2 regions of the Ferdinandcohnia sp. GQ5 genome follow, and region 2 is predicted to be linked to the other one. Evidence: a T-box and tRNA genes for the amino acid it is inferred to sense, from the RefSeq annotation. Region 2 holds a T-box; the other holds one or more tRNA genes.
What was found. The T-box of region 2 lies ahead of leuS (leucine--tRNA ligase). A T-box ahead of a tRNA ligase gene usually reads a tRNA of that ligase, here a tRNA-Leu.

Region 1 (3,390 bases), on a different contig from region 2:
TAATAATACTTGTCTTTACTTTATCTAGTGACGATGGCGAGAAGGTCACACCCGTTCCCATACCGAACACGGAAGTTAAGTTTCTCAGCGCCGATGGTAGTTGGGGCATTGCCCCTGTGAGAGTAGGACGTCGCTAGGTTTTGTAATATTCCGCAGTAGCTCAGTGGTAGAGCTATCGGCTGTTAACCGATCGGTCGTAGGTTCGAATCCTACCTGCGGAGCCATTTGGAGAGCTGTCCGAGTGGTCGAAGGAGCACGATTGGAAATCGTGTAGGCGGTCAACACTGTCTCAAGGGTTCGAATCCCTTGCTCTCCGCCACTATATATATATTAAAAAAGTAAGTTGGCCCGTTGGTCAAGCGGTTAAGACACCGCCCTTTCACGGCGGTAACACGGGTTCGAATCCCGTACGGGTCACCATTATGGAGGATTAGCTCAGCTGGGAGAGCACCTGCCTTACAAGCAGGGGGTCGGCGGTTCGATCCCGTCATCCTCCACCATTTAAAAAGTTGTTTTCTATTATCGCGGGGTGGAGCAACGAGCGTTGCATCATCGAAGTTACTGCGAGTTGTCCCGACGGATAAGGCTTCTTGAATTAGCTTGCAGAGGAAGGGACAGTCAACAGCTAACTAAGTGCATAACAAAAACTATATATTTTCTATTATCGCGGGGTGGAGCAGTCTGGTAGCTCGTCGGGCTCATAACCCGAAGGTCGTAGGTTCAAATCCTGCCCCCGCAACCAAAAAAAAATGTTGACTAGAATGAAATAATATAGTAATATAATATTTGTTCCTAATCAATAGACGAAATATTCAATAAAAAAGGTCCCGTGGTGTAGCGACGAGCAAAACATCATCGAATCAACTACGAGTTGTCCCGACGGATAATCATCCTCGAATAAACTAGTAGAGGAAGGGACAGTTAACAAACGAAAGAAATTGTGCGTTGAAAGATTTAATAATTCAAAAAGGTCCCGTGGTGTAGCGGTTAACATGCCTGCCTGTCACGCAGGAGATCGCCGGTTCGATCCCGGTCGGGACCGCCATATTTAGTGGCTCAGTAGCTCAGTCGGTAGAGCAAAGGACTGAAAATCCTTGTGTCGGCGGTTCGATTCCGTCCTGAGCCACCATATTTATGCCGGTGTAGCTCAGTTGGTAGAGCAACTGACTTGTAATCAGTAGGTCGTGGGTTCGACTCCTATCGCCGGCACCATTTTTAATTTAATAGTGGAGGGGTAGCGAAGTGGCTAAACGCGGCGGACTGTAAATCCGCTCCCTCCGGGTTCGGCGGTTCGAATCCGTCCCCCTCCACCATTTAATTAGTTGCATTTTATTTTAATCTGAATAGTATATAACATAGGGGTATAGTTTAAAGGTAGAACGAAGGTCTCCAAAACCTTTGGTGTGGGTTCGATTCCTACTACCCCTGCCATTACAATAGTGGCGGCTGTGGCGAAGTGGTTAACGCATCGGATTGTGGTTCCGACATTCGTGGGTTCGATTCCCATCAGCCGCCCCATTTTATTTTATAATGTTTCTGCTGATGCGCAGCTAATTACTGGGCTATAGCCAAGCGGTAAGGCAACGGACTTTGACTCCGTCATTCGTAGGTTCGAATCCTGCTAGCCCAGCCATTTTCTTTACTTAATTAATATTTGCGGAAGTAGTTCAGTGGTAGAACACCACCTTGCCAAGGTGGGGGTCGCGGGTTCGAATCCCGTCTTCCGCTCCAATGGCGGCATAGCCAAGTGGTAAGGCAGAGGTCTGCAAAACCTTTACCACCGGTTCGAATCCGGTTGCCGCCTCCATTATTTTAAACTGAATGTAAGTGCTTTTTTATGACTTGCCGGGGTGGCGGAACTGGCAGACGCACAGGACTTAAAATCCTGCGGTAGGTGACTACCGTACCGGTTCGATTCCGGTCCTCGGCATCTTCTGATGTCTTTTTTCTTTCTATATACGCCGGTGTGGCGGAATTGGCAGACGCGCACGACTCAAAATCGTGTTCCTTCTGGAGTGTCGGTTCGACCCCGACCACCGGTATCACAAAAACACTTCTCATTTGATGAGAAGTGTTTTTTTTGCGTTTAAACCAGAATTATCAGTAGAATAGAGAGTTTTCATTTTTTCATTTATTAGTATCAACTTGACTCCTACTTTAAAGGAGCAGCCAAAACAAATTAGTTGCATTCACCGTACCAATTTTCTTTTTCGCCATTTTGTAAATAGATAAATCACTATCATCCCACACAAAATTAGTAAGATCACCTTCATAAATTGTTCAATCCAAGTGAAAACGAACTGCCATTGGTTCCCGAATATAAAACCGATTCCGATGAAAAAGGATACCCATAACAGGGAACCTGAATAAGCATAAAGCGCAAAAGTGCGAAAGGGTACCTGAATGATTCCTGCAAAATAGCTATTGAACTGTCTCACACCGGGCAAGAAGAAACCAAATAATAGCATTTTGTTTCCATATTTCTCATAAGTTTTTCGTGTTTTCTTAATATGTTTTGGCTTCAGAAACAACCACTTTCCGTATTTTTCAATTAGTGTCATCCCAAACTTGTTTCCAATCCAATAGGTAGTAGTTATTCCTAACACGGAACCAGAGTATGCGGCAGTAAGAGCGGGAAGAAGCTTAAGTACGTGCTTGTACGATAAATAACCGGTGTATGCAAGTGTTGAGTTGCCAGGTGGAATCGGAGAAGCAATTAGTTCTAAAGGTAGACCAATTAACAACACAAAATATCCATATTGAGCAAATAAGCGTTCAACAATTCCCATTATCCTTCCTCATTCCTGAGTTTTTGCGAGAGTCAAATTAATCCGATAAAATTAGCGTTTGTTAACAATCAAACTTTATACGTAAACGATGTTTAAAATAGAGAGAATTGTCCTATGTGAAACATTGATAGCCGTTGTAACTTTACATGCTGGGAAAGTATAAAGATGGATAAGTTGCTTATTTCGAAAGGAAGAAATGGAACTACTTTCATGAAGAACTTAAAACTGAAATGGAGTTATGTCATGAAAGAAATTCTTGATGAAAGAGCTTATTGAAGATGGAAAGGTAAAACCAGTTATTGATAGAAGTTTTTCCTTACGTGAGGTACCAGAAGCATTTCGAAATTTGAAAAAGGACATTCACAAGGGAAAGTAATAATAGAGATTTAAAATGAGAGAAGGGTTTGGGTTATCATTCTTAAATGTAGTCCGAAAAAAAGGAAGTCAATTCCTAAGAACTGACTTCCTCAAAATCTTTTAATAAAACCTCTTAAACCCTTCAAAATGTTTTTTCCAGTAAGAGTCATTTACATTCGAAATGACAACTCCGTCATTTGAAGCATGAATGAATTGATTGTTACCAAGATAAATCCCGACATGA
Region 2 (3,390 bases):
GAAAATGTATCGCCGTTAGTGTTTAAATCTCCTTCTTTAAGGGCTTTAGTAGAAAATACGACTTGGCTTGGTACACCATTAGTAAAGTCATTTAAATCGTTGTATTTGTACCATTCATTTTGAATGATAAGGTATTCTCTATCAATCTCTTTATCTGTTGGATAACCATCTTTAGGCTTTACAATGATTGTTCCGTGCATACCGTTTGCGATGTGTGACAGAACTGGTTTTGTACCGCAATGGTACATAAATACTCCAGGCTTATTTGCTGGGTAAGAGAATGTTCCAGATTCATCAGGCATTACATCAATGAAATCTTTTGAAGGTGATGCATGTACTGCGTGGAAGTCCATGCTGTGTGGAATAGCCGGATCCATATTTTTTAGTGTAAAGTTAATTGTATCACCTTCGTTTACAACTACAACAGGTCCCGGTGCTTCACCGTTAAAGGTCCACGCTTTGTAGAGATACCCTTTGTCAATTTCAATGTCTGTTATTTGAGCAGTCATTTCAACATTCACTTCATTGTCTGATACCCTTTCTACTTTTAAAGGTACGGGTCCTTGGTTAAGATCATTGTGAGGAGCAATTACTTCTCCTTGGCCCGACTCAGAACCAGCTGTTTGTGCTTCTACTTTCTCCTCCTTCATCGCCTCCTGATTACTACCACATCCAGATAAAATGATTGAAGTTCCAACTATCGATGCAACCAACAATTTAATTTTGTTGCCCATGAATAATACCCCCTTGGATATTTGGTATTTGCTTCTACACCTTTATCATATTCGGAGAGCATTCCTAAAAACGTGATTTTAATCACGCATTTTGACCTAATCTGTGGACAGTTTGTGGAATAGTGAGCATATAAACATTGTTCCAATAGTGATAAGGGTTTAAACGCTTTCAAAATGGCGTTTTTAGTCACATATTTGTCTTTTTTTCTCATGTAGTAATTGTCCCAATGACATGTTTTTTTGTTAAAAGGAGCTATGATTCATAAACCAAATTTGGAACCCATACGTTTAAGGAAAAGTATATGTGGGTAAAATGGTGGTGGAAAAGCCCAATTTTACCTATTTCACTTGCAGTTCTTATATAAATTCTATACAATACTGAATATAATCAAAAATTAATGAAGCGTTGAAAAGGAGTAGTAATGTTCTACACACGTGTTAGAGAGTTGACGGGTGGTGCAAGTCAATCGTTGATGAACATGAACTCGCCTTTGAGCAATAAGCATGAACTGCAAATGTGCAAATTAGTGCTTGTCGTATGATCCGCGTTAAGGATGAATGAAGTGAGTGCACAATTTGTCACTAATGTGGGTGGTACCGCGGGAAGAATACATATCCTCTCGTCCCTTTTGGGATTAGGGGTTTTTTGTTTTTTTATTAGTCTTTTTAGCATTTGTAACTGATTAAGGAGGAAGTCTTATGAGTTTTAATCACCAAAAGATCGAGAAAAAATGGCAGCAGTACTGGGAACAGAACAAAACATTTAAGACAACTGAAGAACAAGGAAAACGTAAATTCTATGCGTTAGACATGTTCCCATATCCTTCAGGAGCGGGACTTCACGTTGGTCACCCTGAAGGATATACGGCTACTGATATTTTAGCAAGAATGAAGCGTATGCAAGGATACAATGTTCTTCATCCAATGGGGTGGGATGCATTCGGTTTGCCGGCTGAGCAATATGCTTTAGATACTGGAAACGATCCTGCTGAGTTCACGGAAAAAAATATCAATACCTTCCGCCGTCAAATTAAAGAACTTGGATTTTCATATGATTGGGATCGTGAAATTAACACAACAGATCCTAATTACTATAAATGGACACAATGGATTTTCACAAAGTTGTTTGAAAAAGGTTTAGCATATGTAGATGAAATTCCTGTAAACTGGTGCCCTGCGTTAGGAACTGTACTTGCAAACGAAGAAGTAATCGATGGGAAAAGTGAACGTGGTGGCCATCCTGTTGAAAGACGCCCAATGAGACAATGGGTATTAAAAATTACTGCATATGCAGAACGTTTATTACAGGATTTGGATGAGCTTGATTGGCCAGAAAGTTTAAAAGAAATGCAGCGTAACTGGATTGGACGTTCAGAGGGAGCGCATGTAACCTTTAAAATTGATGGACATGAAGAAACATTTACCGTGTTCACAACACGTCCAGACACTTTATTTGGTGCTACTTATGCAGTACTTGCGCCAGAGCATCCATTTGTTGATAAAATCACGACTACTGAACAAAAAGGAGCAGTCAGTGATTACCTAGATAAAATCAAAAGTAAGAGTGATTTAGAGCGTACAGATCTAGCAAAAGATAAAACAGGTGTATTCACTGGTGCATATGCCGTTAACCCTGTTAACCAAGAAAAAATGCCAATCTGGATTGCCGATTATGTCCTAATGAGTTATGGAACAGGAGCTATAATGGCAGTTCCAGCTCATGATGAGCGTGACTATGAATTTGCACAAAAATTTGAATTGCCGATTAAGGAAGTCGTAGCTGGCGGTGATGTTTCCAAAGAAGCATATACTGGTGACGGTGAGCATGTTAATTCAGATTTCCTAAATGGATTAAATAAAGAAGAGGCCATTTCAAAAATGATTGCATGGCTAGAAGAAAATAAGTTAGGTAAAAAAGAAATTACCTACAAATTACGTGATTGGTTATTTAGCCGCCAGCGCTATTGGGGTGAACCAATTCCAGTGATTCAATGGGAAGATGGAACAATGACTACTGTTCCTGAGGAAGAACTTCCACTTGTGCTTCCAAAAACGAAAGAAATCAAACCTTCCGGAACTGGTGAATCACCGCTTGCAAATATCTCAGAATGGGTAAATGTAGTTGATAAAAAGACTGGCAAAAAAGGCCGTCGTGAAACTAACACAATGCCACAATGGGCAGGCAGCTGTTGGTATTATTTACGCTACATTGATCCACATAATGATCAAGCCATCGCAGATCCGGAAAAATTAAAAGAATGGTTGCCAGTTGATATTTATATTGGTGGAGCAGAGCATGCAGTACTTCACTTACTTTATGCTAGATTCTGGCATAAAGTTTTATATGATATCGGTGTCGTTACAACGAAAGAACCATTCCAAAAGTTGTTCAACCAAGGTATGATTCTTGGAGAAGGTAACGAAAAAATGAGTAAGTCAAAAGGAAATGTAGTAAACCCTGATGACATCATTGAATCTCATGGCGCAGACACTCTTCGTTTATACGAAATGTTCATGGGACCATTAGATGCTTCCATTGCTTGGTCAACAAACGGCCTAGATGGTTCTCGTCGTTTCTTAGATCGAATCTGGCGCTTACTTGTCGATGACAATGGTAGCTTAACATCCAAAGTTAAAGCTGATTCAAACGATACTA

Region 1: it has a tRNA-Leu gene. The T-box ahead of leuS (leucine--tRNA ligase) is inferred to sense a tRNA for this amino acid. The anticodon was not compared.

Annotation. Positions count from the first base shown of each region.
Region 1 is NZ_JCAXEW010000040.1:7,147-10,536, reverse strand. Features, by position in the region: rRNA gene rrf (5S ribosomal RNA) at 24-139, shown strand; tRNA gene AC6CHV_RS26180 (tRNA-Asn) at 150-224, shown strand; tRNA gene AC6CHV_RS26175 (tRNA-Ser) at 228-319, shown strand; tRNA gene AC6CHV_RS26170 (tRNA-Glu) at 346-420, shown strand; tRNA gene AC6CHV_RS26165 (tRNA-Val) at 425-500, shown strand; tRNA gene AC6CHV_RS26160 (tRNA-Met) at 666-742, shown strand; tRNA gene AC6CHV_RS26155 (tRNA-Asp) at 970-1,045, shown strand; tRNA gene AC6CHV_RS26150 (tRNA-Phe) at 1,054-1,129, shown strand; tRNA gene AC6CHV_RS26145 (tRNA-Thr) at 1,137-1,212, shown strand; tRNA gene AC6CHV_RS26140 (tRNA-Tyr) at 1,229-1,313, shown strand; tRNA gene AC6CHV_RS26135 (tRNA-Trp) at 1,358-1,431, shown strand; tRNA gene AC6CHV_RS26130 (tRNA-His) at 1,443-1,518, shown strand; tRNA gene AC6CHV_RS26125 (tRNA-Gln) at 1,559-1,633, shown strand; tRNA gene AC6CHV_RS26120 (tRNA-Gly) at 1,657-1,731, shown strand; tRNA gene AC6CHV_RS26115 (tRNA-Cys) at 1,734-1,807, shown strand; tRNA gene AC6CHV_RS26110 (tRNA-Leu) at 1,845-1,930, shown strand; tRNA gene AC6CHV_RS26105 (tRNA-Leu) at 1,961-2,042, shown strand; gene AC6CHV_RS26100 (DedA family protein) at 2,190-2,789, opposite strand; gene AC6CHV_RS26095 (zinc-binding dehydrogenase) at 3,049-3,165, shown strand; gene AC6CHV_RS26090 (LysM peptidoglycan-binding domain-containing protein) at 3,267-3,390, opposite strand, start outside.
Region 2 is NZ_JCAXEW010000024.1:30,976-34,365, reverse strand. Features, by position in the region: gene AC6CHV_RS22840 (multicopper oxidase domain-containing protein) at 1-734, opposite strand, end outside; T-box leader at 1,132-1,365, shown strand; gene leuS (leucine--tRNA ligase) at 1,434-3,390, shown strand, end outside.